Regions from separate parts of the Novibacillus thermophilus genome, predicted to be linked through region 1. Evidence: riboswitches for the same ligand, from Rfam matches in the RefSeq annotation. Region 1 holds a riboswitch; the other holds the start of a gene.
What was found. A riboswitch is a leader RNA that binds a small molecule or an ion and turns the genes downstream of it on or off. The one in region 1 is predicted to bind glycine.
Positions count from the first base shown of each region.

Region 2: another riboswitch for glycine. It lies ahead of purU (formyltetrahydrofolate deformylase); the one in region 1 lies ahead of gcvT (glycine cleavage system aminomethyltransferase GcvT).

Region 1 covers NZ_CP019699.1:2,679,854-2,695,170, forward strand. Annotated here, with positions in the region: gene B0W44_RS12925 (catalase) at 1-40, shown strand, start outside; gene B0W44_RS12930 (tRNA-binding protein) at 267-596, shown strand; gene coaA (type I pantothenate kinase) at 627-1,583, opposite strand; gene B0W44_RS12940 (MDR family MFS transporter) at 1,749-3,305, shown strand; gene B0W44_RS12945 (carbon starvation CstA family protein) at 3,450-5,150, shown strand; gene B0W44_RS19100 (cory-CC-star protein) at 5,179-5,514, shown strand; gene B0W44_RS12955 (ArsA family ATPase) at 5,457-6,521, shown strand; gene B0W44_RS12960 (P-II family nitrogen regulator) at 6,558-6,887, opposite strand; gene B0W44_RS12965 (DUF1538 domain-containing protein) at 6,865-7,644, opposite strand; gene B0W44_RS12970 (DUF1538 domain-containing protein) at 7,641-8,330, opposite strand; gene B0W44_RS12975 (shikimate kinase) at 8,420-8,968, shown strand; gene B0W44_RS12980 (YqzE family protein) at 9,156-9,356, shown strand; gene B0W44_RS12985 (YqhV family protein) at 9,413-9,688, opposite strand; gene B0W44_RS12990 (YqhG family protein) at 9,768-10,577, opposite strand; gene B0W44_RS12995 (DEAD/DEAH box helicase) at 10,574-12,292, opposite strand; glycine riboswitch at 12,436-12,608, shown strand; gene gcvT (glycine cleavage system aminomethyltransferase GcvT) at 12,822-13,919, shown strand; gene gcvPA (aminomethyl-transferring glycine dehydrogenase subunit GcvPA) at 13,949-15,295, shown strand; gene gcvPB (aminomethyl-transferring glycine dehydrogenase subunit GcvPB) at 15,292-15,317, shown strand, end outside.
Region 2 covers NZ_CP019699.1:214,912-230,228, reverse strand. Annotated here, with positions in the region: gene B0W44_RS01340 (DUF3221 domain-containing protein) at 1-427, shown strand, start outside; gene B0W44_RS01335 (EamA family transporter) at 443-1,345, opposite strand; gene B0W44_RS01330 (IS1380 family transposase) at 1,711-2,982, shown strand; gene B0W44_RS01325 (aminotransferase class I/II-fold pyridoxal phosphate-dependent enzyme) at 3,201-4,304, shown strand; gene B0W44_RS01320 (DUF423 domain-containing protein) at 4,443-4,808, shown strand; gene B0W44_RS01315 (hypothetical protein) at 4,997-5,545, opposite strand; gene B0W44_RS01310 (hypothetical protein) at 5,579-5,848, opposite strand; gene B0W44_RS01305 (hypothetical protein) at 5,897-6,091, opposite strand; gene B0W44_RS01300 (DinB family protein) at 6,144-6,602, opposite strand; gene B0W44_RS01295 (hypothetical protein) at 6,785-6,985, opposite strand; gene pdxS (pyridoxal 5'-phosphate synthase lyase subunit PdxS) at 7,120-8,007, opposite strand; gene pdxR (MocR-like pyridoxine biosynthesis transcription factor PdxR) at 8,106-9,578, shown strand; gene B0W44_RS01280 (MDR family MFS transporter) at 9,654-11,141, shown strand; gene B0W44_RS01275 (TetR/AcrR family transcriptional regulator) at 11,261-11,845, opposite strand; glycine riboswitch at 12,115-12,216, shown strand; gene purU (formyltetrahydrofolate deformylase) at 12,301-13,200, shown strand; gene B0W44_RS01265 (ABC transporter ATP-binding protein) at 13,279-15,015, shown strand; gene erm (23S ribosomal RNA methyltransferase Erm) at 15,150-15,317, opposite strand, start outside.

The sequences.
Region 1 (15,317 bases):
GGCGGAAGGCCTCGGGTTGACGGCCGCTATCGAAAAGTAAGAAAAAATCCGGCAATTGGCGAACCCCTCTTCAGAGGGGTTCGTTTAGATTTTTGCAGTCAAAAGTGGTAAATTGTTGATAAGGGCTCCGTGCCACAAACACTGTTTTCCCGCAGCGTACAAGCTGACATATGGGGATGCCATCTACTGGCGGCATCTGCAGCGGAAATAATGAGTGTGCCACCCATTTTTTGAAAATTTAGTGTCAGGGAAAAGGAGTGAGCATCTTGGCGACAATCGAAGATTGGAACAAGCTCGACATTCGCGTCGGTGAAGTGTTGGACGTGAAAGACTTTCCGGAGGCGCGAAAGCCGGCATACCGCCTTTGGATCGACTTCGGCGAGGCACTAGGGGTCAAACAGTCGAGCGCCCAAATTACGGAACTGTATGACAAAGAAGATTTGCAAGGCCGACAGGTGATTGCGGTCGTGAATTTTCCACCGCTTCGCATCGCGGGATTCAAATCAGAAGTGTTGGTGCTCGGGGTTTACGCCAAAGAGGGAGTCGTCTTGCTCCAACCGGACCGGAACGTGCGCAAAGGGGACAAAATTGGATAAAACGGTGCGGTCAGCTGATTACGATGTCCGTTACAGTTTTCGAAGCTTAACCCCTTGAATGAAATGGTTCGGACCCTTTTCTAAAATGAGGTGAGCGCGCCATTTAGTCGGTAGTATGTTACGCCTCAAATTCCGTCCGTTTATTTCACGCCAAATGCCCATCGCTGTTTCCTCTGCTTCCTCTTCTGACAAATCGGCATAGCGGTGAAAATAGGAAGCAGGGTTGCTGAACGCTGTCCGCTGTAACACTTTGAACCTTTCCACATACCAGCGGGCGATGTCTTCCTCCTTGGCGTCCACATAAATAGAAAAATCGAAAAAGTCCGATACGAAAAGCTGTGGGATGTAGCGGCCGTTTCGTTGTTCGGATTCTCCCGTTTGCAGTACGTTCAGCCCTTCGACGATGACGATGTCCGGCTGGCGGATGACTTGAACTTCATTGGGCAGAATGTCATACGCCAGGTGGGAGTAAACGGGAGCGGTCACTTCTGGCTGGCCCGACTTCACGTCGTACAAAAATTGCAGCAGGCGTCGAATGTCGTAACTTTCTGGAAACCCTTTGCGCTTCATTAAACCGCGTTCTTCCAAAATCCGGTTCGGGTATAAAAACCCGTCTGTCGTGACGAGGTCGACTTTAGGGTGGTTGGGCCAGCGAGACAACAACGTTTGCAGAATGCGGGCGGTCGTGCTTTTGCCGACCGCTACACTTCCGGCAATACCAATGATGTAAGGGACTTTCTCGTTAGGGTGCCCTAAAAAAGTTTTCGTCGCCCTGTACGCATCTTGGCTGCTGGCAACGTATAGATTGAGTAGCCTGGAGAGGGGCAAGTAGATTTCCGATACTTCTTCTAGTGAAATTTTCTCGTTAATTCCTCGCAATTTGACCAGTTCTTCCTCTGTTAGCGGGAGAGGCGTCGAATTGCGCAGTTGGCGCCACTCTTCCCGCGTAAAAGACAAGTATGGGGACAGGTGTTCACTGTGTGCCATCTCCGGGTCTCCTGTGTGTGAAATGGAGTCAATACTTTTCTTATTTTGACAAAAATCTCTTCTCTTTTCAATAAAAAATGACCCTGTACATGAAGGGGGTTGGACGAACAAAGGAGAGTGGATTATCATTATACCTGACGTGTCAGTATAGAGGGAGTGGACCGTGTGGAAGACCTTGAGATAAAAAAGAAAATCACAATCATGGTGGCCGTTATGGCTTCAGTGTTGTTCGTCGCCTTGAATCAGACGATTGTCGGAACGGCGTTGCCGATGATCGTCGCAGACATAGGCGGCATTCACTATTTTAACTGGGTGTTTACGGCGTTTATGCTGGCTTCCAGTGTGACGGCAATACTCGTGGGGAAACTGTCTGACATCTATGGGAGAAAGCCGTTTATACTGGCTGGTCTCGCTATCTTTACCATCGGCTCTCTTTTGAACGGGACGTCGGACACTATCTTCCAGTTAATCGCGTACCGCACCGTTCAAGGGTTTGGGGGTGGCATGATTATGTCCACGGCCTTTACGGCAGTGGGGGATTTGTTTCCGCCCCGGGAGCGCGGACGCTGGCAAGGGCTGATGGGGGCTTCTTTTGGCATTGCCAGCGTGTTCGGCCCGACGATGGGCGGTTACATTGTCGACCATTTCCAATGGCACTGGGTGTTTTGGATTTTTCTCCCTTTCGGAGTCGTCGCCTTTTTCCTCATTTGGCGCTTGTTTCCTCAGACGGCTCAAAGCGGAAAAGAACCGATCGATTTTGCGGGAGCGGTCTTAATCGCCGGCACGATCATTCCACTGCTGTTGGCTTTCTCTTGGGCGGGTACCGACTATGCGTGGACGTCGCCTCAAATTGTCGGTTTGTTTGCCATTTCTGCCATGATGCTCGTGTTCTTTATATGGGTTGAAGGTAGAGCCACTAGCCCGATATTGCCTCTCCACTTGTTTCGAAACAGTGTGTTTACGATTTCCAACGCTGTCGGGTTTATGATGGGATTGGGGATGTTTGGCACGATTATGTACATGCCTTTCTTCATCCAAGGCGTGATGGGTGTTTCCGCCACCCAAACCGGCTTTATCATGATGGCGATGACGCTGAGCAACGTGACGGGAAGTGCCATCAGCGGGCACATCATGACGGCGACGGGAAGATACAAACGTCTGGCGCTGGCCGGCCTACTGGTCATGTTCGGCGGGCTCGGAGCTGCTGCCTGCTTGCACGTCGATGTGGCCACGTGGATGGTCGTCGTGAACATGGTAGTTTTCGGGTTTGGGTTGGGAACGTGCTTCCCGATTTTCACGCTGACGGTACAAAACGCGGTTCAACACCGCTTGCTCGGAGTCGCCACGTCTTCGGCACAGTTGTTTCGTCAGATGGGGGGGACGGTAGGTGTCGCGATTTTAGGGACGATCATGAACGGACTGATGGGGCAAAAATTGCACGAAATAACTCGCTTAACGGAACAACTCCCGGAGAGGGTAGAGGATCAAATCGGTGAATTGACGAACCCTCAAGTGTTGATGGACCACGAGCGACTAGCCCGAATCCAGCAGAGCATACCGGAACAGACTCAAGGTGTTTTTACCCAGTTGATCGGTGAGTTGCGTGATGCCCTCGGTTACGCGTTGAACGGTGCGTTTCTTGCGGCGGCGTGCGTCTTGTTCGTGGCGTTTATCTTGACCTTATTTTTAAAAGAGTTGGAACTGAAAACGACGAATAAGTGAGAGCGCTCGCTATGTCGCGGCAAGCTCTCCATTCACTTCGCCTTCTGATTGATTGGGGAAAATTGTATTTTATTATATGTTGCGAAAAATGTGTTATTATAGAATTGTAACCGGATACAAACTAAAAGAGGGAGGAAATGAACTGTGAGTCCTTGGATGACAGCGTTGGGAGCGCTTATTTTATTTTTCATGGGCTACCGTTTTTATTCGAAGTTTTTGGCAGAGAAGATTTACCAACTGGATCCGAACTTTCGCACGCCAGCCTACGAGTTTCGGGACGGGGTGGACTATTTGCCGACGAACAAATTCGTCTTGTGGGGACACCATTTCAGTTCCGTCGCCGGAGCCGCCCCCATTACCGGACCGGCCATCGCCATGATCTGGGGGTGGGGACCGGCTTTACTGTGGGTGGTCCTCGGCACAATCTTTTTTGCCGGCATGCACGACTTCGGCACACTGTGGGCATCAGTACGCAACAAAGGGCGGTCGATCGGCGTTATTACGAACGCTGTCATCGGTACGCGGGCAAAGGGGCTATTTCTGCTCATCATTTTCTTTTTGCTTCTTCTGGTGAACGCTGTCTTTGCCGTCGTCATTGCCGGCCTGTTTACGTCGTACCCGGAAAGCGTATTGCCGTACTGGCTGCAAATACCGGTTGCCGTGACGATCGGATTTCTGGTGTACAAGAGAGGGATAGGGTTATTCTGGCCTTCTATCATCGGACTGCTCTTGTTATTCACCTTTATTTTTATCGGAACTGGGCTCCCCTTGGCTCTGCCGGAGACGATCGCCGGCTTGCCTTCGTCAGCGTGGTGGGTGATCGTCATGCTCCTGTACGGAGCCATTGCCTCTCGGCTCCCGGTTTGGACCTTGTTGCAACCGCGCGACTACATCAATTCCCACTTGCTGTTTCTAGGGCTGATCGTCATTTACATCGGGTTGTTTGTAGGGCGGCCGGACTTTGTCGCGCCGGTCTTTAACACAAACGTACCCGAAGACACACCGCCTTTATTGCCTCTGTTGTTCGTTACCATTGCCTGTGGCGCCATTTCCGGCTTCCACGGGCTGGTCAGTTCCGGCACATCGTCCAAGCAGCTGGACAGGGAAACGGACGCGAGGTTTGTCGGGTATTTCGGAGCGATCGGTGAAGGGATGCTGGCCGTCGCTTCCGTCATGGCGACAGCTGCCGGCTTTGCCACGTTTGAAGCGTGGAGCGAACATTACGCCACGTGGGCTTCTGCCAGCGGCGGCGGAACGCCGGCGTTCGTATTAGGCGCCGGCAATTTGATTAGCAACCTCGGCATTCCCGCGGTCATCGGAACGACGTTTATTTCCATCATGGTCGTCGCGTTTGCGGCGACGACGCTGGATACGTCAATGCGCTTGCAGCGCTTTATTTTGTCGGAGATCGGGGAGCAGTACAACGTTCCGTTTTTGAAAAACATGAACTTTTCCACCGTTCTCGTGTTTCTCACGTGCGTCGCGTTAGCGTTTCTGGCGGACCCGTCCAATCCAGGGTCAGGCGGGATGGTGCTATGGCCCCTGTTCGGAACGACGAACCAGTTGACGGCAGGATTGTCGTTAATCGTGTTGGCTTTATTGCTGTGGCGCATGGGGCGACCTGTCGTTTACGTCGTCATCCCCCTTGTGTTTGTGGTCACGATGACGACGGCGAGCATGGTCTACAACATTATGAGTTACGTCCAGCAAGGAAACATTTTGTTAGTCGTCGTCGGCACGTTGGTTTTGGCGTTAAACGTCTGGCTCATATTGGAAGGAATGTTAGCGGCAAGGCGTGAAAGCAACCGACCGGACATTCCTTCCGGCCCACCCCACACCAGATAAAGGGTAGGCACTTTACACCTCCATCGTGATGAGAAAAAAGCAGGCATTGGGCTCAAAAGGAGCGTCAATTCGCGGAAAGGAGACGGCTACTTTGGACAGAGGACAGGGACAACGCTTTTGGCAGAAATTCAAACAGTTTTACGAGGAAATGTACTTCGTTCCGTACCGGCAGACGATGAAGCGGGACATTCAACAGGAGGAAGACGTCTTCAAGTTAATGGCACTGTCAGAAATGCTCGGCATCCCCAATCCCGTCTCATTTTACACGCTGGAATTGATGCCGTTTGTGCTCGAAGACTTTCACGAGTGGCACAAGCGGATGGGGATGGAAAAATCGCCATTGGACGGATTTCGATGCTGTTAGCCGGTCTGTTTCGCAAAAAGTTTGCCGCCGACGCGCATTCAACTGCGGACCAAACGAGGAGGGCCGTGCGTCTCGCGTTCTTCGGGGGAAAGGGTGGGGTGGGGAAAACGACGTGTTCGGCCGCCTTTGCGTTGGCATTGGCAGAAAAAGGTTACCGGACTCTTCTCGTCTCTACCGACCCCGCCCATTCCACCGGTGATCTACTGGAGGTGACAGGGGGAGAACAACCGGTGAACGTGAAGGAAAACTTGTGGCTGAAAGAAATCGACGCGGAGGCTGCATCCGATCGGTATATACGGGAGGTGAAGCAACAGTTACAAGGTCTTACCGCACCAGGGTTGTGGAAAGAAGTGGAGCGGCAAATGGATTTTGCCGCTGCTTCCCCCGGCGCAGAGGAAGCGGCCCAGTTCGACGAAATGGTGGGAACTATTTTAGAGGCAGACGGGTCTTACGACCACCTCGTATTCGATACGGCCCCTACGGGGCACACGTTGCGCTTGATGTCGTTGCCGGAACTGATGGGCGTGTGGATCGAGGGCATGATTGCCCGCCGAAAAAAAACGCAAGACCTGAACCGGATGTTGAGCAATATAGCCGGCACAGATGTGGAACCGGAAGATCGAGTGTATGAAATACTGCAGAGGAGAAAAAACCGCTTTGCCGCCGTGCGCGAAGCGCTACACAACCCGGACGTGACGTCCTTTTACTTCGTACTCAATCCGGAGCGTCTGTCCATCGTAGAGACGGAGAAAGCCATGAATCTCCTGCACAAGTACGGAGTACCAGTGAAGGGAATCGTCGTAAACCGGGTGCTGCCGAAGGAGGCGGACGGAGTGTTCATCGCTAAGCGGCGGGAACAGGAGCGAGCGTATGTCAAAAACATCGCGGAGCGTTTTCAAGGTATTTCTAAAATATACATTCCGATGAAACCGACGGACATTCGGGGATTGGACAGTTTAAGGGCGATTTCTGAACTACTCTGGGAAGGCATGTTCAACAAACGTTAAAGCCAATCCAATGACACGGATTGGCTTTAGAAATATTTATTGGTCGATTAAATGGTTAATACCCACAACTTTTTTAGCGTCGATGACAAACCCGACGCCCGTCCCCGGCTTGTTCAATTCCCCGGCTTCAACGATGGCTTCCAGTATGCGATCGGTTTTGTGGTTCGGGACGAGAGTGAACACAATCTCTTTTTCCGGCTCAATGGTGATGCCGAACAGCTTTTTGTGTTCGTGAATCCCTGTTCCGCGTCCGGGGATGATGGTTCCTCCCTCAGCTCCCGCCTTTTTTGACGCGTTCACAATTTTTTCAGACTGTCCTTTCGGAATAATCGTCACGATCAAATCAAAATTCGTCAGTGGTTTCAACTTGGGGCTCTCCTTTCTCGGACGGATCTTCCTGCTTTTTCTCATATACGTTATACAGAATGCCGAACAGTAAAACGGCAATGATGGGAGCCAAAGCGACTAAGGCTACTAAGCCAAACCCTTCAATGAGCGGGTCGCGTCCTTCCAACCCTGTTGCAGTGCCCACGGCGAGGGCGAGGATAAAGGTAACCGTCATCGGACCCGTCGCCACTCCGCCGGAGTCAAACGCGATGGAAATAAACGTTTTCGATGTAAAGCGAGCGAGAATAAACGCGATGACGTACCCCGGCACCAGTATAGCCCATAACGGAATTCCGTACAATACTCTGGCCATGGCCAAAGCGACGAACAAGCCGACACCGAGGGACACGGAATAGATCAACGGTTTGCCCTTGATGGAACCGGATGACGCTTTTTCCACTTCGTAACCTAACACCAGGACCGCCGGTTCCGCCACAATAGAGGCTACTCCCAGGACAAAGCCGATGGGAATCAAAATCCAATTGTAGCTCGCATCGCTCAACGTCAACCCGGTAAATTCGCCGAATGGCAGAAACCCGGCTTTCACGCCTTGGAGAAACAGGGAGAGCCCGACGATCGATAAAACGGTTCCCGCGAGCACATTCGGTAAATTCGGGATAGGCTTGCGAATGACTAATAATTGGAACAAGATAAAGACGAGGAGTAGTGGGGCTAATGCTACGATCACCTCTTCCAATGTATGCCAGTAGCCGTCAAAAATGTTGAGCAGAATCAACTGAACAACACTCCTAAAACCATCACCGCAATGACGGGTCCGACCGAGGCTAAGGCCACCATGCCGAATCCTTGCGACACTTTGTCCCTGCCGCCGAACACCGAGACAACGCCGATGCTTAACGCCATGAGAAAGGGAACGGTAATCGGTCCCGTCGTGACGCCTCCTGCATCTAACGCAATGGAGAAGAAGTCGTCACTGACGAAGTAGCCGAGGACGAATACGAGAATGTAGCTCGGAATGAGTAAGAGCGTTAATGAAATGTTAAAAATACTGCGCAGCATGGCCATCACGACAGAAATGCCCACCCCAAGGGAAATGGCCAGGATGAGGACGTTTTGTGTCGCAATCCTTTCTCCGGCGTCTTCAATTTGCTGGGCAAAAATGCGCACATCCGGTTCTGCCACAGTAATGACAAACCCGAGCAAAAAGCCGAAAAAAATGACCCAAAAAAAACCTTTATGGGGGAGACTGGAGCCGAGGGATTCGCCGATCGGGAGCAGACCGAGTTTAACGCCGAAGAGAAACAGAGAGAGTCCGACGATCGTCAGAAGAGCGGCGAGCAAGAATTGAAGAAAGTCGGAAAACGGCATGTGGATGAGCGTAACTTGTAACAGCACGATGACAAGTGTCACCGGGAGAATGGAAAAAAACACTTCGCGAAATTCTTGTTTGAATTGATCCAATAAAACATCCCCTCACATTAGAATAGGATTTAAGTCTATTTTGTTATATTATAGCAATAAAATAAAAGGTTGTATAACGTCAGGTAGGGATGACAATGAAATTGCACATCATCCTCATCGGATTTATGGGAACAGGGAAAACGACAGTGGGGACCATCATCGCCGAAACCCTATCCCGCCAGATGGTCGATACAGACCAGTACCTTGAAGAAAAAAGGGGGAAGACCATTCCCGACATTTTCAGAGATGAAGGGGAGGCCCGTTTTCGCGATTGCGAACACAACGTTCTCAAAGAACTGATCCAATCCCCAAAGCCGCTGGTGATCACGACTGGAGGAGGCATTGTCCTCCGAAAGGACAATGTAAAGTTAATGCAAAACAGCGGTTTCGTCGTCGCTCTCACCGCATCGCGGAACGCGCTGATCGAACGGTTGCAGCACGATGCGTCCCGACCGCTGCTACAAGGAGACTTGGCACAACGCATCGATCGCCTGTTGACAGAGCGGCGCAACGCCTACGACTTTGCCCATTTTAAAGTTGACACGACGGACAAAACACCGGACGAAGTGGCCCAGATCATCGTCGCCCAGTGCCAACAACACAGCGGCGTGTTTAAAGATATCTTCCGCCGTCAATGATAAGGGTAGACCTCCAGGCCGCACGAGCAATGGTATGATGTGGTAAGGAGAGAGGATGCCTTAAGACCTTTTCTGCAAATGTCTTAAGATCTGCCCTCTTCCGCTACCATTACGCTATATGTGCTGATGTCAGAAGTACAGCCGCACGTTTTGTAAGACTGAGGAAATCCGACTGAGGTGGTTGCGCATGTCTTCAAACGATTATGTACAGTATCTTACGGAACGGTTTGTCCGCTATTTAGAAACACCGCGGGAAGAACGAAAAATGAGGCGCAAGGACAGACAGCGGAACCGATGGAGCCGCGTTTGGTTTGGCGATCTGTTGTTCGGCCTTCACATGTTTTGGCAAAACAGGAAAAACCGCCGTAAGCGCAATGTAATACGATAAAGCCGTCTTCGCGGACGTAGGGTACCGTGAAACATTTTACGTCTACTTTTGCGCGTTTATCCTTTGAACACCCCGATTAAAATGCACACAACACCAGCTGCGATCCACGCTACTTTGTCGTAAGACACCCGTTCGACCAATCCGGCCAGTCCGATCGTCGTCGTCGTAATCAGAACCGCCGGTCCCACTAAAGCGAGCAGTGCGTTGATGGCGATCGACTTTTCTAAGTCGTTGAATTTAAGCATGAGAAACCCTGCCGTCATTTCGATAAACCCGGATATGATGCGCAGGGTTCCCATTGCCAGCACGACTTTTTCAATGATGAACCACATCCCCGGCTTCCTCCTGTAGAACCGTATGATAATGATCTTCCTATATGTGTATGCCGAGGGTTCAAAAGAGTTGTCCTTTTTATGCCAAATAAAACAGGCCGGCATTCACGACACTCACTTGCACACGAGGCTGATACTGCCATTTCGTTTCCCGTACACGCCGTTCGTACTCGGCGAGGAAGGCCTCTTTGTCCATGCGAGCCGGACGCTCCTTGTAGTACTGCTCTAACCGGTTTAGCTCTTCCTGCATCCGGGATTCAGCGGCTCTGGCCCACGCGTCGTCTACGTGGTCCAAATACCCTTCAACGTAGAACTCTAACTCGTTGACTGCTTCTTCCAATGTCAACTTGTGTTTTGTCACGAAGCGGTGGCTCGGAAGACGCGGTGTCCACTCGCGCTCTGATATCGTATGATAAAAGTTGTCGTCAATCGATCCGTCCAACAGCCGAATGCCCAGTGAGTAAATTTCGCTGCGCAGTTGGTCGCAGATCCATTCAATTTTGTAATTAATCCCGAGCCAGGGCTCGTAAGGGCGGGAGCCCCGGGGGCTCCTCAAGTCGAGCGGCGAACGTTCATACAGCCGGACGAAGCGGCCGTGTTTGCGAGCAGACTGAAAAATGTGTTGAAGGCGGGTGGAACCGGGCGTGATCGGTTCTCCCCGTACGCCGGGCGGGATTTGATCGGGGTCGAAAATGAGAGACAGTGTCACCGGTTGCGGATCGAGACCGAGTTTTTCCACGTATGACCAGTAAAAGGGACGGTTGACTAAGTCTTTGTCTGCTTGTTCTGACAACTTTACCTGTACGTGCCCTGGGCTTTTGTCGACGATGTCACAGTGCATGGCATTGAGATAGCGCATCACGTAATTTTTCGTCTCCGCTCTGTTCAAGGGTTCAGCACATCCTTTAGGAGGTCCGCTTTTTGGCTCGTGTGGTGTTTGGCGTCTGACAGCGTGTCCCCGAGATGGGACAGGCGCTGTTTCACTTCTTCGTCATCTCGGGATTCTAACACGATTTTCATAATATTGTTCTCCAACGTTCTCTCTTTGAGGTGAACGTGTGCCAAAATCTTGTCCAACTCTCCGATGACGAGCTGAAACAAGTTAATTTTTTCGTGCAGCAAACGGATGATGTACTCTTCGATCGTATTCCGCGTGCATAAGTTGTAAATGGTTACGTCGTGCTCTTGCCCGAGGCGGTGCACCCGGCCGATGCGCTGTTCGACTCGCATCGGATTCCACGGCATGTCGTAGTTGATAATGTTGTGACAGAACTGTAAATTGATGCCTTCGCCGCCAGCTTCCGTTGCCACCATCACTTGGGCCCGCTGTTGAAAGAGCTGGCGCATCCAGTCTTTCTTGTTGCGGTTGAAGTTCCCCCGATACGGCACGGACGTAATGCCATGCTTTTGCAGAACGCGTCTCAACATGTCTTGAGTGGCCCGGTACCCGGTGAAGACGATCACTTTCTCGTCGCCGATCTTGTCCACTAGCTTCAGCACTTCTCGAGCCTTTGCCTGTTCTTTCACTTGTTTGAGCAGGTGAATGACGTGTGCCACGTCGTCTGGAAGCTGTTGGCGTCCCTGGATTTCTTTTTTAAACATTTTAAACAGGGTGAGAAACGTCGCTTCACGACTACTGCACGCTTCGCGCTGCAAGTTGACGAGGGAGAGGAAACTTCCGGCAAGTCCTCTGTTTTTTTGGTACCTTTCGCGCACGAAGTCGGTGATGCCGTCATATAGCGCCCGCTCTTCCGGCGTCAAGTCCAGTGTCACTGTGTGGACGTGTCGTTGTTTAAAGTCTAGTGGGCTGTCTTTTCGCTCGTTGCGGATCATCACTTTTCGAATTTCCTCTTTCAAAAGCGCCTCGTTTTTCGGCTGGCGTTTGCTGACGACGTACTGGGATTGAAACGATTGCTCTCCGCCGAGCTGTCCCGGCTTGAGCAAGGTCACCAAGTTGTACAGTTCCTGCAAGTCGTTTTGTATGGGAGTGGCTGTCAACAACAGACAAAACTTTTTGCGCAGTTCGTTGGCGAACTGAAAGTTGCGGGTCCGGCGGTTTTTTAACTTGTGCGCCTCGTCGATCACGATGATGTCGTAATCGCGGTTTAAGACGTGGCTGCGGTGTGGTTCGCGTTTTGCCGTGTCGATGGAGGCGACGAGAATGTCGCATTTCTCCCACATCCACTCTTTTTTATGGGCGACGGCGGGAATGCCGAACTTTTCATTTAATTCCCGTGTCCACTGGGAGACGAGGGATGCGGGGACGAGGATGAGGGCGTTCTTCACGAGACCGCGCAACACGTACTCTTTTAGGATCAGGCCCGCTTCAATCGTTTTTCCGAGTCCCACTTCGTCGGCTAAAATGGCACGACCATGCAATTCGTTGAGCACAGTTCGCGCCGTTTCGACCTGGTGGGGCAGCGGTGCAAATGCGTTCAGTTGTTTGAGGCAAAGCAAATCGTCGAAGTTCGGTACACATACGTGCCGCTCTGCCTCCACTGCCAGTTGGAACAACTCCCAGCTGTTCCACGGCCCGTCGGCGTGAACGCGTGCTTTAAATGCCGGCCACCACGAACGGTCAAAACGAATAGGAACGGAGTGCATGCCGATTCTCCTCTCGTCACCAATCTTTCTCTAGTATGGCCGGAAGTGTAAAAGATTATGAAAAAGGTTTAAAAAACGGTCGCCTTTTCCTTGGAAATCAGATACAATACTTGTAAGCTTAAACATTCGTATAGTGTTTGTGGATGAAGGCAAGGGGAGAGACTGTCCTGGCTGACCTGTTTGGTCTAGGAATGAACGTTCGTGACAGTGATGAGTTTCAGGGGCGTTCCGCTTTTCAAACAGGTTGACGGACGGCGCCGAAGGAGCAAGCCACCCAAGTGGCGAATCTCTCAGGCAAAAAGACGCTTGTCTGACACATCTCTGGAGAGTGCCAATAGGGCCACCAAAGGGGTAACCTTCCTGGTTGCAAAGGAGGGGAAACTCTCAGGTAGAAGGACAGAGCATTGTGACAGGTTTGATTCCTGGGCAACGCTCTGTCTTTTTTTAGAAGGGACGGCGAAATGTTGCAGGTGGTCGTAAGTGGGAAGGCTAAAAGTCATCACATGAAAACGATTCGGAGGTGATAGCCTTGAAAAAGTTGAAACGTACGCCGCTCCACCCTGCGTACCAGGACAAGGCTAAACTGACCGCCTTTGGCGGGTGGGAAATGCCAGTGCAGTTTTCAAGCATTAAAGCTGAGCACCACGCCGTGCGGAACGACGCCGGACTGTTTGACGTCTCTCACATGGGGGTAGTGGAGGTGTCGGGTTCTGACGCAAAAAGTTTTTTACAGCATTTGACCACCAACGACATCGACAAACTCAAACGTCATAAGGCCCAGTACACGGTTATGTGTTACCCGGACGGAGGGACGGTGGACGACTTACTCGTGTACAAAAAGGAGGATGACAACTACCGGCTCGTCGTCAATGCGGCCAACGTCGACAAAGACGTGGAGTGGATGAACAAACACGCGACAGGAAACGTCACCATCTGCGATGTGTCCAGTCAAACGGCTCAGTTTGCGTTGCAGGGACCGAAAGCGGAGCGCATTTTACAGAAGTTGACGACGGCTGACTTGGCGGCGATCCCGTTTTTCGGCTTTGTGGACGGTGCAGACGTAGCCGGTGTACAGGCGCTCATCTCCCGCAGCGGGTACACGGGGGAGGACGGATTCGAGCTGTACATGGAAAGTGATGACGCGTTGTTCTTGTGGGAGAAACTGTTACAGACGGGGGAAGGGGACGGCTTGCGGCCGTGCGGCCTCGGCGCCCGGGACACCCTCCGCTTTGAAGCGTGTTTGCCCCTTTACGGACAAGAGCTGTCGGCAAGCATTAGTCCGCTGGAAGCCGGTATCGGCTTTGCCGTCAAACTGGATAAAGGCTCTTTTTTAGGGAGGGAAGCTCTCCTCCGGCAGAAGGAAGAAGGAGTGCCGCGCAAACTGGTCGGCATTGAGATGATCGAGCGGGGCATTCCCCGTTCCCACTATCCGGTGTACGTCGGAGAAAACGAGATCGGGGAAGTCACGAGCGGGACACATGCGCCGACTTTAGGGAAAAACTTAGGATTGGCGCTCGTCCAGAGCGAATACAGCGATCTCGGGCGCGAAGTGACGGTGGACATTCGCGGCAAACGGGTCAAAGCGAAAATTGTGGAAACACCGTTTTACAAGCGTCCGCGCCCATAACGTCGAGAGTAGAGGAGGATGTTTCTCAAATGACATACCGCTATTTACCGATGACTGATCAAGACCGCGAGGCGATGCTCTACACGATCGGCGTCAACCACGTGGATGAGTTGTTTGCTGATATCCCGGAAGCGATCCGCTTTAAAGGAAAACTAGACATCCCAGAGGCGATGTCCGAACCGGAGCTCGTGCGGCACATGCGCCGCCTGGCCGATCAGAACCTCGATTTTGGCCGTGTCGTATCTTTTCTCGGCGCCGGAATGTACGAACACCACATACCGAGCGTCGTCGGACACGTCATTGGACGATCGGAATTTTACACCGCATATACTCCGTACCAACCGGAAATTAGCCAGGGGGAACTGCAGGCGATCTTTGAATTTCAGTCGATGATCTGTGAGTTGACCGGCATGGAGGTGGCCAACTCCTCCATGTACGATGGGCCGACCGCCCTTGCTGAAGCGGCGTCGATGGCATCCGCCGTTTCCCGCAAAGGCAAAGTACTCGTCTCCCGCACCGTTCATCCAGAAGCGCGCAGTGTGCTGCGCACACTGGCGAAAGGGCTCGGCCACGAAATTGTGGAAGTGCCGCATGCCGACGGCGTGACAGACGTCGATCGGCTGGACCAGTTGGCTGACGCCGAGACGGCAGCCATCATCGTGCAGACGCCGAACTTTTTCGGCAACCTGGAAGATTTGTCCGCTATCGAGCCGATCGCCCATCGCCACAAAGGGCTGTTCGTCGTCAGCGTGAATCCGTTATCCCTCGGCATTTTGGAACCGCCGGCCTCTTTCGGAGCCGACGTCGTCGTCGGTGACGCCCAGCCCCTCGGCATTCCGGTACAGTTCGGCGGTCCGTCCTGCGGTTTCTTTGCGACGACAGACAAACTGATGCGGCGCATTCCCGGCCGCATCGTCGGACAGACGACAGACGAAGACGGGGTGAGGGGGTTTGTCCTCACGTTGCAGGCGCGGGAACAACACATCCGACGGGAAAAAGCGACGTCGAACATTTGCTCCAACCAGGCGTTGAACGCGTTGGCGGCGGCGGTGTACATGAGTGCCTTGGGGAAACAGGGGATGCAAGACGTTGCCAACTTGAATCTGCAAAAAGCCCACTACGCCTATCGCCAGCTGCTGAACGTCTCTCGCGTCGAACCGCTGTTTGAACAGCCGTTTTTCAACGAATTTGCCGTCAAACTGCCGCGGTCCGCGAAGGAGCTGCAAAAAGTGCTGTTAGAGAAGGGAATTCTCGGCGGTTACGATCTGTCGAAAGACTATCCGGAACTCGGTGACGCCGTGCTGCTCGCCGTGACGGAAGTGCGGACGAAAGCGGAAATTGATGAACTCGTGTCGACAGTGGAGGGTTGGGTATGAGTAAAGAGAAAGCACTCATCTT
Region 2 (15,317 bases), 1.2 Mb from region 1:
ACAGGTGCAGGGAGGAGATGACATCGGCTCAGAACCTGACGGGAAAATCGATATCCGGGGAGTCGTTCGGGAACTTGAGCACGATGAACAAAACAACAGCGAAGCAGAGCAAGACGAGGGATCGGAACGCGACCCAGATGATCCGATTTCCAGTGACGATCCGGTCACACCGACACCGGTAAAAGATGTGATCGGCCACATTTTGGTCGAGGGGGAAATGGAAGCCGACACTGTACACGACAAAGCCAATATTACAGTTAAAAAGCAAACCGTTATCGAAAAACAGCTGGGACATGACACCGTCCCCGCTGCGTTTAACGATGTGAAAACAGGTTCGACAGTCGAAGTCACCTTTACAGGGCCCGTCGAGGAGTCGTACCCGGTCGGCGCCATTGCCGGTAAAATCGTCATAATAGAAAGAGATTAAAGGACCGTTAGGTTGTTATTTCGACTGAGGTTCCGTGCTTCCTGCCTTTTTTTCGCGCAACTCTCCGTAAGCAATGGCGAACAGTATCAAGAGAACACCGAACCACCGCCAAAAGTGAACGGTCTCCTTCAACACGAGATACGCCATGACGACGGCCACCGGCAATTCGATGGAGCTCAAGATGGTAGCCACTCCGCTTTTCAGCCTGGGGGCTCCCATCGTAAAACAGACCGTCGGAACGACAGCACCGAATAACGCGAGGGGGAAGGTATATTTCCACAACCCTTCGACCAGTGCCCCTGAGGTGAAAAACGAAGGGGGAAACAGCACAAAAATGGCGAGGGCTGCCCCCGATACCATCAGCGGGCTCCGCAACCAAGGTGTGACTTCCGTCGCCAGTCTCCCGCTCACGTAAATAAAGCCGGCAAACGTAAAAGCCGACAAAAAGCCGGACAACACGCCCCACGGCGAAAGGCCTTCAAATCCGCCCGTAAACACATCCGCCGCAAAAAATGTTCCAACCAGGATGAGGACAAGTGAGACGAGCATCGGTTTCGTTGGCTTCAGTCCGTCGAACAGCCAAGCGTACAGCATGCCGACCCACGCAAACTGGAACAGCAATACAATGGCGATGGACGCCGGAACGGTTTGCATCGAACTATAGTACAATACCCCCGTCAGTCCGTTAAGGGAACCTGCCGACACGAGGAGCAAAACCGTCTTTATCCGCATTTTCTTCCACGTCCGCCGGTTGAACAAAGCGACGACCCATAAAAAAAGAGCCCCAAAAAACATTTGGCTGCCTGTCATTTCTCCGACTGTATACCCTTCTCCGTATCCAAAATTGACGAACGTGCCCAACAAGCCGTAGCTGGCTCCACCTAAAAGGACAAGCAGGGCAGCGACGCTACGTTTCATTTTCCCTCTCCTCGAACGCGACTGTCATTTTGGATGTTCTGTTCTCCATTACGATTATAGCAAAAAGAAGGACGCTGGTCAGAAATCAGCTCCCTGAAGCCAATTCGTCACCCCGTCACTGAATCTCTTGCTTCACCACTCAATACAGGGCTGTAGTTTGGCGGCTGTGCGATAAACTTTAGTCCGAAAAACGGTACACGAGCGTCAAGTTTGTTAAAATATATGTTATCCTGAATTTCGAAAGTAAAGTTGCTTGATCCAGTAATAAAGGTGCTCCAATCCTTGGTATAATGGTGTTTGAACGAACAACAAAACCCAAAGAGAGGGGCACCCGTTAGGTGAAGTCTACCACAAACATCGCCAAAATGAAAACAGAATTCACGCTAAAGAATGCAACCTCACACGCAGGGAGTAAACCCTTGCTTGCGTACCTTGAAAAAATCAAACTGGAAGACGCTTTTCGTCAGATAGGTTGCGGGAAAGGCCGGAATACGCTTTTTCCGTTCTTCAAGATCTTGATGTACCTTTTAGTCGGATGGCTACTGGGTTGCGAACGTATATTCCATTTCCGCTCATTGCGAGACGATTCGCTGGTACGTCGATTTTTAGGTGGACGTTGTCCCCATCACACTCTTTTGTATAAAGAACTGTGCCGCGCTGCTGTCTCCATGCCCACGATCCGTCGGGACTTGAAGGCATTAAACCTTGATCTCATCACTCCCTGCCTATCCGACGAATGCATTCTCGACCTCGATTCCACCGTTGAGACGGTGTACGGGAATCAGGAAGGGGCCGAAGTTGGGACAAACGCTCAAAAGCCCGGACGTAAAAGCTTCCAACCACTCATCGCCTTTGAAGGAAAGTCCCGTCTTTACCTTAATGCCGAACTGCGTTCAGGCAATACGCATTGTTCCCGCAATGCCCATACTTTCGCGAAGGAAACCCTTCAACGTCTTCCTAAATCGTGTAAAGTCAAGTATGCCCGATTCGACAAAGGATTCGGCGGCGAAACCTTCTATAGTTTTTGGGAAGGCAAACAGATCGGCTACGTTGGCAAACTCAAATGGACGCATCGGTTAGCCAAAGAAGTCGCCAAATGTCCTCATTGGAAACGCTATGTGGACGGAGACGTCATCATCGAAGGCCTTTGTTTAGTGTACAAAGCCACTTCTTGGAAAAAGGCTCGAATGGTGGTCGTCATCAGGAAAGCCGAACGCTACGATGGTGATCAACTCCAATTCGACTTTCTTTGGGATTACGAAGCAATCGTGACCAATTTGGATTGGGAGCCCATCGACATTTGGCGTTTTTACAATCAGCGCGCGTGCATGGAGAACTACATCAAAGAAGTGAAGCACGGCTTTTCGATTCACCGTATTCCGACAGATTCGTTTAAAGCCAATGAAATCGATCTGTTGCTGAAGCTGTTGGCCTACAATGTATTCGAGCGTTTTAAGATGGACTGCTGTGAACCGGTTCATCGCCGCTATACCATTGCACGATTTCGTAAGGAGTTTTTCCATGTCCCTGGTACGATCATCTATCGCAGTCGCCAAGTCATTCTAAAAATCGCGGCAGCCTTCCAAAATGAGTACAGTTGGCGGCGCATGGAAGAACGGGTGGTTCTCCTACAATAATGCCTATCCAAACTTTTACATGGAAATAACCGAGCCCGCTTGTGTGGGGAGGGGGAAAGTGTATCCCAAGAACAAGAAACCCCATCGAAAGGACAAGTTTAGTTTCCACTTTTACTGTTTGTTTCCATGTGGGTAATGCTAGAAATAGCTGATGTTATCCACATTCGAAATTCGGGGTTATATTTTCGATATCGCGATAATCTTGGAGGTTCTACCTGATGTCTTTACGTCCGCCTTTTTCAAGGATTGTTCAAAAACTTCCCCCTACCGGTCCGTTTGTACCTCCTGAGGCGATCGAGAGAAAGACCGGGAAAAAACTGGCGTTGCGGCTGGGAGCAAACGAGAGCAGTTTCGGTGTTTCCCCGCTGGCACTTCAAGCCATGAAAGAAGCCATTCAACACGTCCCGTGGTACGGTGACGCGGAAAATTACGACCTGCGCCAGGCTCTCGCCCGCCAACTGGCAGTCGGGATGGACAACATCGTCATCGGCAGCGGGATCGACGAATTGCTCGGATTAACCGTGCGCCTCTTTCTCAATCCCGGCGACACAGTAGTCACGTCTACAGGCGCATACCCGACCTTCGACTACCACGTCGAAGGTTACGGCGGTCACATCCACTATGTCCCTTACCGTCACGAGAAGAACGACTTGCAGGGGTTAGCCGAAGCGGCGAAACAGAAAAAGGCCCGCATCGTTTACTTGGCCAATCCGGACAACCCGACAGGGACGATCCACACCCCTGGCGATCTCAAATCGTTTATCGCCCAAATTCCTCCCGATTGTTTGTTGATACTGGATGAAGCGTACGGAGAGTTCGCCCCGGATGAAGCCATTCTCCCGATGGATCCCAGTGACCCGCGCGTGATCCGCATGCGCACGTTTTCCAAAGCGTACGGTATGGCCGGAGCGCGCATCGGTTATGCCGTCTCGGAACGAAAGACGATCGCCGCCTTTGAAAAAATTCGGAACCACTTTGGCGTTAACAACATCGCCCAGGCTGGAGCACTCGCCGCGCTTCAAGACCGTGAGTTCTTGCAAAAGGTGGTCCGCGAAGTAGCAGAGGGGCGCCGCGAATACGACCAACTGGCGAAAGACCTCGGCCTGTCCACGATACCGTCCGTCACCAATTTCGTCACCTTTAATATGGGCTCAGACGAAAGCGCGCGCGCCGTCATAAATGCACTGTCGGAACGGGGAGTCTTTGTGCGCCGCCCGGAGACGCCGCCATTCAACCGTTATATCCGCGTCACAGTTGGTACCCCGGCAGAGCGGGCACAGTTCAGTGACATCTTCCGCGAAGAGGTCCACAAACGCTTGTAAGGCACTTGTCATGGAAGAATCGATGATCCGCCAAAGTTTCACAGAAATGTTGCGGGTACCAGTCGCCGTGCGGGCACAAACGCTCTCCGTCTGTGGTACAATGACACCAAATCGTACAGATTGTAAGGTGTGATTGCGATGAAGCTGTTTGTCGTACTGGGCAGTCTCAACATGTTTTTAAGCGTCGCCCTCGGAGCCTTCGGAGCACACGGGTTGGCCGGCAAAATACCGGAGCGCATGTTAGAAAACTGGCAGACAGCCACTCATTACCACATGGCGCACGCCCTCGCCCTGTTGTTTATCGGCATCGTCGCCGATCGCCTCGGACCCTCCAGCCTCGTTTCAACGGCCGGATGGGTGATCTTCGTTGGCATCGCGCTCTTTTCAGGAAGCCTGTACGCAATGGCCTTGACCGGTATCACGAAGCTGGGTGCCATCACCCCCCTAGGCGGTGTTGCCTTTCTCATCGGTTGGGTGTTGGTGGCCATCGCAGCTCTTAAATAGGCGCCGGAAAAAGAAGGGCGACCTCTCTCCCTTCAGAGGGTAGAAACACCTCGCTGGCATGCGGTTCAGAAAATCACAAAGAACGCGATCCTTACGGTAAAAGGTACCCCCTGCGCCCACAGAGGGTACCTTTTTCACTCTCAGTCCGTGACTTCTCGCATTCGTCACGGGATATGGCATTTTCGCCTTTAAAACATTGATTCTATCTTTTGCGTCTTCGGATCGACGTAGTACCAGCCTAGAGTGGCTGTGTGGGACTCTTCCCCGTTGCCGACGATTTCATAGACGTGAATGACATAGCGCCCGTCTTCTTCGTGATCGAATTGAACTTTCACTTCCGGGCGATCCTCTAACTGTAAGTAGTGCCTCACGAGATCCTCGGCTTCTTTTTTCGTCAGCGGCCGACTGTCAGCGTCTCTCACCTCAGACGTTGCGTCCGATTCGTTACCGCCTCTCTGCTGTCCTCCGTTGGACGCGTTGTTGTTCCCGCGTTCCGCTCCACTGTTCGTCTTGTGATCGTCCGTTACACCTACGGACGTTTCACCTTGGGCCCTTCCACCAACGCCATCAGCGGTCTCTGCGGCTTCCTCTCCTTCAGTCGACGGCGAATGGTTGCCCTCTTCGGCAGCGGTTGCAACGTCTCTTGGCTGCTCCGCCTCTTCTCTTGCAGATTCGGACGAACTGCAAGCGGCTAAAAATAGAGTGAGACTGATCAAGATCGCGACTGCTTTTTTCAATGCGACTAACCCCCATACCTGTGCACAGTTTCTTTATACGGAATAGTACCACAGGTGAGGGGAATCGCCAATTATTTCCGTCTTCGCAATCCCTTTTCCGTGCAAACCATGCACACGGACTTCGGCGACACCTGTATAGACGCATCGGTTCCGAACAGGACTAATGGCTTCCCAGCCAACAACTCTCCTCTGTCGAACGACCACGATGCGGCAACTGAAGAGATGACTGTTTCCCAATCCTCCCACCTCGGCGGTCCCGCCTTCAAAGGTCGCGTTTCCGGTAGCGATTCCGGCTAAGGACATGAACTCCGCCTTGGCACCTTTGCACAAAAAAAAGTGACGAGCTGTTCGTCACTGAGCTTCCGCTTTTAAAGTGTTGGCAAGCTGTTTGTCCTTTGGGGTCTTTTCACGACGGTATTTTGGCAACTCCGCTTTTTCTTTCAAATACCCGTAACCGCTGTACAGCAAGATGAAGGCGGTAAATCCCAACACTGCAGCATCCAAAAGGTTCATGACGCCCGTCACCTTTCGTCCGTTTGCCTCCATCCTACACCCTCTTTATTAAGCCAGTGTTAAGGGCACGTGACATTTTGTTAACTCATATAAAAAACGGCAAGTCTTTCCTCCCGATCATGCGCGCGTACACGAAAAGCTGACCTTTGTGGTGAATTTCGTGATCGATGGCGATCAAGAGTAGATTTTTTCTTGGACCACGAAAGTTTGGATGTGGCGAATCGTAATGTATTTCAAGTTCTTCATCTGTAAGTGACGCGAATGTCCCCTTCGTCTTCTCGGTATATTCCGTGACGACGTGTCGCACTTCCTCCATCGTCCTACAATCGGCTATTTCCGGTGGCTTGATCTCTTGATCCCCCGTCTTGGTGAGGGAAACAAACATGTCTGTGGAAGCGGCAATGTGCTGTGCCAGCTCCCCGAGTGCCATCGCACCGTCCCAGGGCTTATAGCCGATCTGTTCATCCGGAATCGTTTTGAGCAATTCTTCTAAAACGCGGCGGTGCCTCAGCCAATGATTCATCAACTGTTCCACTTGTCCCACACGTAATCCCTCCAAAATAATTTTAGTCAATCTGCCTGTCTATCAAAAATAGCGGCTAACCTTTTCGGTTCCAATCATCCACCTCCACCACTTGTTCTATCTTTGTAGTATACAACGTTATAACGTTCGCTCACACAAAAAAACGCCTCCCCGATGTACGGGAAGGATGTCGTACCGTGGCCTTATTGACAGTTAGACGGCATGCTGCGACTCGTTTGCACGTTTGCACGAAATAAGTGTGCATCCGTGTACGTCCTCTCCAACAATGTACGGACCGCGAATAAAAACACCCCGAAGCTGTATCCGATATGTCGGATGTTAAGATCTACCTCAAAACTGTCCCTTTGACGCCCGAAAGCGTTCCGAGAGACGGTTGTATTCATTAACCTGAGGAAATCCCCCTTCCTCTCCTTCAATTTTTGACGCCAGGAGGATCGAACCGGCACACGTACCGAAAATGGCCTTCTCCTTGGCGGCAAACTACCGACCTATTTTCACATCCCACACCTCCGATCCGTTACCATCCACGCTCCTGCATGCGTTCCGCTGGTTCCAGACCAGCGATGTCAATACCGCTCATGGCGGTGCCCAAATTTTTAGACAGCGCAGCGATGCGATCGTAATCGTCGTAATTCGTCGCCGCTTCAACAATGGCCCTAGCAAATTTCTCCGGGTGTTCTGACTTAAAGATGCCGGAACCGACAAACACCCCGTCTGCCCCCAACTGCATCATTAACGCGGCGTCTGCCGGCGTGGCGACACCACCTGCCGCGAAGTTGACAACGGGCAACTTTCCGTACTCATGAACGGACCGTAACAGGTCATACGGCGCCCCTAACCGTTTCGCTTCCGCCATTAACTCGTCCCGGGACATACTGTGCACTTTGCGTATTTGACTTTGCACCAGGCGCATATGGCGAACCGCCTCCACAATGTTCCCCGTCCCCGGTTCCCCTTTCGTGCGGATCATCGACGCCCCTTCCCCGATGCGGCGCAACGCCTCACCGAGGTCCCGAGCACCGCATACGAACGGAACGGTAAACACGGACTTGTCGATGTGGAACTCGTCATCGGCAGGCGTGAGCACTTCACTCTCGTCAATGTAGTCCACTCCGAGCGCTTCGAGGACGCGAGCCTCCACAAAATGTCCGATGCGCACTTTGGCCATGACGGGGATGGACACGGCGTTCATCACTTTTTCAACTACGGCCGGATCTGCCATTCGGGCGACACCGCCGGCTGCGCGGATGTCGGCGGGGACACGTTCCAGTGCCATGACGGCAACCGCTCCCGCCTCCTCTGCAATTTTCGCCTGCTCGGCGTTGACGACATCCATAATGACACCGCCTTTTGGCATCTCGGCCATGCCGCGTTTTGTCCTCAATTTATTCTCGTTCACTGTCATCGTCACATTCGCCTCCATCATTGTGTTTGAGCGCTATTCTAGTTATACTGGAGTGTAACAGTCAATATCATTGTGTAACACTTGGCGGAGGCATTGAGATGAAAATCGAACTCAACCGGCATTCCCAAATTCCCCTGGCTAAACAAATCTATCAAGAGCTGGCGGACCGCATTCTGTCCGGTCAGTTCGCCAAAGGGGCCCGACTCCCGTCCGTGCGGGAATTGGCACGCACGCTCCACGTCAGCCCGGTGACTGTGTCCCACGCCCTGGAAATGTTGGAAAACCAAAAACTCGTCACGCGCATTCAAGGGAAAGGAACGTTCGTATACGAAGAAGCGGAGCCGCCGGATGAATCGACACAGCGTAGCACGTCGTTTAAACTACCAGACTACTTGCACCGTGCACAAGACGTGTACTACAACCAAAAGACCGTTGCGATCAACTTTGCCTTGTCCACTGTTGACCCCTCCTTGCTGCCGACACAAGTGTTGGCTGAAAGTTTGCAACACCTGGCGCACCATCATCCGGACATTCTGGGGACGTACGGGGAGATTCAGGGTGACCTCGAACTGAGGCAGGCGATGGCGCAATACTTGACCGGTGAAAACATTCACGTCTCACCCCAAGAAATTCTCGTGACGAACGGTTCACAACAGGGAATTGACCTTGTGGCGCGCAGTTTCTTAGGACCAGGGGATGTCGTCTTCACGGAAGAACCGACGTATGCTGCTGCTATCGACGTCTTTCGCAGCCGCGGTGCGACCGTCGTCTCAGTCCCAGTGGACGAAGACGGCATGCGTCTCGACGCCCTCACGGTTATGCTAGATCGGTACGAACCGAAGTTGATCTATACCATTCCCACGTTTCACAATCCTACCGGCCGTGTCATGAGCACAAAACGGCGAAAAGCGTTAGTCGATTTAGCCGCTGACATGAACTGTCTCGTGTTAGAAGACGACCCGTGGAGCGAAATTTTTTTCGATACAACACCTCCGCCGCACATTAAATCGATGGATTCGCATGGCAATGTCATCTACTTAAAAGGGCTGAGCAAGATACTGTCTCCAGGCTGCCGGATCGGGTTCCTCGTCGCCTCCGTTCACGTATTGAACCGGTTGATCACTGCGAAAACGTACGCTGACTTGGGCAATCCGTTACTAAACCAGAAGGTCGTCCTCCCGATTATCCAATCGCCCCAAAAGATCGCCGAGCTGTTCACCCACTTGAGGTCCGTATTGAGAAAAAGGCGCGACTTCACGATCCAACTGCTAGAACGACACGCCCATCCAGATCTGTCCTGGACCGTGCCGAAAGGCGGGTTTAACCTGTGGCTCTCCTTGCCCGATGGCGCCAACGCTAACGACCTGTTGGCAGAAGCGGAAAAGCGCCAGATCAGCTTCCTCCCCGGCTCTTCCTGCTACCCGGGGGACATCGAATGGCACCACTTCCGGGTGAGTTATGCCCATGTAGACGAGGCCGTATTACAAAAAGGGATACGGGAATTATGTGTCGTGACGGCAACGTACTTAGCCTCCCTTCACGACCGCAAAGGGAATACGCCGCTGTTCTAAAAACGGTTATTCAAACGTCCCACCACCTGTTAAAATAGAGGGAGTGTAACCGTCACGACATACGGAGGGTCACACATGGCAGGAAACGCCCTAAACCGACACATCGTCATGGCCGCGATGATGATCGCCACGTTTCTCGCAGCCATCGAAGGGACAGTCGTCAGCACAGCGATGCCGGCCATCGTAGGCGATCTTTTCGGCTTGCACCTGATGAACTGGGTCTACTCTGTTTACTTCTTACTGTCAGCCATCACTGTTCCCGTCTTCGGCAAACTCGCCGACCTGTTTGGACGAAAAAAAATCTTTATAATCGGGACGTTTATCTTCCTGATCGGGTCGACTTTGTGCGGTTTGTCGCAAACGATGGAACAACTCATCGCCTTCCGCGTCATCCAGGGCATTGGAGCGGGTGCGCTGTTACCCGTTACCACGACAATTGTGGCCGATGTCTACCCGTACGCACAACGGGCGAAAATGTTGGGCTTTATCAGCTTGGTGTGGGGCATATCCAGCATTGCGGGCCCGTTAGTGGGCGGTTTTTTCGTCGACCAATTGACGTGGCACTGGATCTTTTTCATCAACATCCCTTTTGGCATCACAACAGTAATCATGGTCACCGTCTTTTTCAGGGAAAAACTGGAAGTGACACAGCAACGAATTGACTACGCCGGCGCCTTGACATTTTCCGCCGGCATGTTTTGCTTGCTGTACGCCTTCCAAAAAGGTGGAGAAGGAAACGGCTGGGCCGCGCCTGCCACCTTTTGGCTCTTTATGGCGTCAAGTGTTTTACTAGCCCTGTTTATACGCATTCAAATGAAAGCGGAAGAACCGATGATCCCCCTTCACCTGTTCCGCATTCGTACCATTTCCGTCGCCAACGCGATCGCCTTTTTTGTGACGGCAGTACTGATCGGGACAACCGTCTACATGCCGATGTGGATCCAAGGGGTACTCGGTCACGGCGCGACGGTTTCTGGATTTATCGTCACCCCGATGTCCGTTTTGTGGACGATCGCTTCTTTCCTCGGCGGGAAACTTCTGTTGCGAAAAGGCGTCAAATTTACAGCTGTTTTAGGCATTTTTTTCTTACTGGCGGGAACATGTCTACTCGCCCTCATCACCCCGTCCACACCGCTCATGGTCCTCCCGCTTATTACCGCCATTCAAGGGATTGCCTTCGGGTTCGTCATCACAATGACGACCGTCACAGTGCAGTCGGCTGTCGACTGGTCCATGCGCGGCGTCGCGACCGCCTTGAACACATTCTTCCGCAACTTGGGACAAACGGTCGGGGTGGCATTGCTCGGCACGTACTTCAACGCGAGGGTGACCGCCCAGCTGACACAGCGGGGCGCTGATAGTGACATCGGCTCTGAACAAATAAACGAACTGATCAACCCGTACAATCCACAGCCGCTCCCTGAACACTTGCGCAACGTGTTGCGAGAAGCCCTCGTCTCCGGCATCCACAGCGTATTTACCGCTTTAATTGCGGTTTCCCTCATCGCTTTGCTCATCACGCTGTTGTTGCCACGGCAACAGAGCCCTAGGGAATCTTCGTAAAATATTCGTACCAAAAAATGCCACCTGTTTTACACACAAAGGCTCGATATCGTGACAAGATGTTCATCCGTCAATCTCCATGCAAAATCCGACTAGTCGGTTTAGTAACACCAAAAAATTTACCGCGGGATCACTCCTTTCAAGAAATACGTAATCGCCTGTTTGTACAGTAATTTGAGTTCGTCCTGCGACTTCACGTAATACAGTGTACTGAGCCCATCCATCAACCCTGAAAATATGAAAGACAGCTCTTCAGGGGAACCCGCTTCGATCTCCCCGGCCTCAATGGCGTCCCGAAAAATGTTGGCATACTCTTCCCGCTTCGTCCGTATCGTCATCAGCGCATGGTCCAGCAGTTCTGTCTGAATCGGTTGGCTAAACATGAACTCTTCTGCCACTTTTTGGAGCGGGTTATGGAAGTCTTCCGCATAATGGTCAGCAATTCCGTACAACTTTTCCGCAAACGACGTATAACGTCTTTCCTTTTCCCGCCAGGATGCCAACCATTCTTTCGTATCTTTTTCAATCACGTTCAAAAACAAATCCTCTTTGCTGTCAAAGTGGTAGTATATACTCCCTTTACTGACGCCGCTGTACTGCACCAGATCTTCCATAGAGGTCCCCGCATAACCTTTTTGGATAAAGAGCTCTTTCGCTTTTTCCAAAATAAAGTCGCGCTTTTTTTGTCCTTTCGATGTCGCCATAACGCCACCTTCTAAACCGACCGTTTGGTTTGATTGTAGCCCATAGAATAGTACGACGCAACCTTTTTGTTCATGACTTTTTTGAAAAAATAGCGGTTGATGACGCACCCAACTCTAGACATGAACAACCGTTGCACCTGAATGACCGACAAAAAGAAAGACTCACCTCGCAAATGTTGACACGCGAAGCGATGACGAAGTAAAATAGCACCGTAGTTCGTACAGTTGAATAACCGCCGGATGAAGGCAGCTGGATCAAAACTGTTGCTGGACGCACCTCTGGAGAGAGCCGCTCGCGGCCACCGAAGGGGCAAACCAATCTGCACGATGCGGATTGCGAAACTCTCAGGTAAAAGGACAGGGGAACGGATAGAAATCTTCTTGGATGTTCATCCGTTGCCGTGTCTTTCCACAAGACGCGGCTTTTTTCATGACTACGAAGACGGAGGAATCTCATGAGACACACTGACACGTTACCGACTGAAGCACCACTGCAAAACAGTACGAAAGACCGGGTGCGCCTCTTAATCTCTTGCCCGGACCGACCGGGGATTGTCGCGAGTGTCTCCCAGTTTCTTTACGAACACGGCGGAAATATCGTCCAGTCGGATCAGCACACGACAGACCCGGAAAACGGCATGTTTTTCATGCGGATTGAAGCAGATTTTCACCGTTCCAATTCCGAAGGTATGGAACAGGCGTTTTCCGACATCGCCGGCAAGTTCGACATGGACTGGCGTGTGGAGCACGCTGGACAAAAAAAGCGCCTCGCCATTTTCGTGTCCAAAGAAGATCACTGTTTGCTGGAGCTCCTTTGGCAATGGAAGTCTGGCAATTTAGACGTGGAGATGGCCTTTGTCGCCAGCAACCACCCGACCTTGCGGGAAACCGTCGAAGAAATGGGCATTCCTTTCTACCATTTCCCCGTGACGGCTGACAACAAACGGAAAGTTGAACGTGCTCAAGAAGATCTGATCCGCAAGTATCGTGTCGACCTCATCGTGTTGGCGAGATACATGCAAATTTTGACACCCCAGTTCACGGCGGCCTTTCCGAACCGGATCATTAACATTCACCACTCTTTTTTGCCGGCTTTTGTCGGTGCCAATCCTTACGCCCGCGCTTACGAAAGAGGGGTCAAACTGATCGGGGCGACGGCCCACTACGTCACCGACGAGTTAGACGAAGGCCCGATTATCGAGCAAGACGTACAGCGCGTCAACCATCGGGACCAGGTGGAAGACTTGAAGCAAATCGGAAAGTACATCGAACGCATCGTCCTGGCTCGGGCCGTCAGATGGCACATTGAAGACCGCATTCTGACGTATGAAAACAAAACCATTGTCTTTTCTTAATGGACGTGCCGAATCCTTCCCAACTTCTCCATTGATGATATAATCCTATTAAATGTCACTGTTCAAAAGGGGATTGTCATGATTCGGCGCTTTTTCTCCTACTATCAACCGCATCGAAGGCTATTTATGATCGACTTTATGAGTGCCGTCATAGTCGCCGTTCTCGAGCTCGCCTTTCCAGTTGCAGTGCAGTGGTTTATTGACCGCTTGCTTCCAGGCGGGAACTGGCCGATGATCGTCACGGTCAGCGTTTTATTGCTCTTCGTCTATGCGCTGAGTACCTTCTTGCAGTACGTCGTCGTCTTTCTCGGACACAAATTGGGCATCAACATTGAAACGGACATGCGCCAGGAGCTTTTTTATCATGTGCAAAAACAATCCTTTCGATTTTTTGACAACACGAAAACTGGCAACATTATGAGCAGGATCAGCAACGACTTGTTTGATATCGGGGAACTCGCCCACCACGGACCCGAAGATTTTTTCATTGCGGTCATGACCTTTGTCGGTACGTTCTGCATCATGTTCACGATCAACGTAAAGCTAGCCCTCGTCACCTTTTTAGTCGTACCGTTTCTCATCTGGGTCATCACCTACTGCAATGTCCGCATGCATCGAGCGTGGCGGTTAATGTATTCGAAAATTGCAGACATTAACTCCCGTGTCGAAGACAGTGTGTCCGGCATTCGGGTCGTCCAATCGTTCACAAATGAAGAGTATGAAAAGAAACGGTTCGACGCTGACAACAAGAAATTCCGCGAGGCGAAATTAAAAGGGTACCGAGTGATGGCCTTCACGACTTCCAGCGTCTACATGATGACGCGGTTTGTGACGCTCATCGTACTCGTTGTCGGCGCCTGGCTGTCGTTTCGCCACGAATTGTCGTACGGTGAACTAGTCAGTTTCGTCCTGTACGTCAATGTGTTAATGAAACCGGTTGACAAAATCAGTGCATTGATGGAACTGTACCCGCGAGGCATGGCCGGATTCAAGCGGTTTCTCGAACTGCTCGCCCAAGAACCCGATGTGCAAGACCGTGACCACGCGATAGACGCTCCGGCTCTTAAAGGGAATATTCGATTTGAACACGTTTATTTCCAATACGATCCAGATCATCCCGTCTTAGAGGACATTCATTTTTCAATAAAAGCCGGAGAAACGGTCGCTTTCGTCGGCCCGTCAGGTGCCGGCAAGACGACCATTTGCTCCCTCATTCCCCGCTTTTACGATGTAGACCGGGGAAGGATTACGATTGACAACATGGACGTACGCGATCTCACCAAACGCTCCCTCCGGTCGCAAATTGGTATCGTACAACAAGACGTTTTTCTGTTTACCGGAACGATTCGCGAAAACATCGCTTACGGAAAGTTGGACGCCACCGAGGAAGAAATACGTGAAGCCGCAAGACGGGCCCATCTGGAGTCGTTTATTGACACGTTGCCGGATGGGTATGACACCCAGGTAGGCGAAAGAGGGCTGAAACTGTCCGGCGGCCAGAAACAGCGGATTGCCATTGCCCGCACCTTTCTGAAAAACCCGCCGATTTTGATTCTGGACGAAGCGACGTCCGCTTTAGATACCGAATCGGAAAAGTTGATTCAAGCTGCCCTGCACGAACTGTCCGAAGAGCGCACCACCTTGGTGATTGCCCATCGCTTGGCGACGATTCGCAACGCTGACAGAATTATCGTCGTGACAAAAGACGGCATCGCCGAACAAGGGAGTTACGATGAGTTGTTGGAGCGAGGCGGCGTTTTTGCCAGACTCCACCGCATTCAATACGAACGTCTTTCAGAAACAAACGCAAGGTGACTGCCATGATGAACCGGTCCGGGAACCGATTCGGCAGTCAGTTTACGTAGCGGACGTCTCGCTCTCCTTCAGCCGGCTACATCTTTTTCTGTTAGAGGTTTGTCGGCAATGGCTTACAATGATTGACGGCAATGTTATTTCGGCCAACGGTAAGGTTCCACATACTGACGCATTGTATGAAAAACGAATTCCCACTGTCGTTCACTGAGAGAATAGATCGGTGCGTATCGGTCTATCTTCAGCTGTTTAACCAACCGCTTTATTTGCCGTGGCGTAAACACGCCCTTTAACGCCTCGTCCAT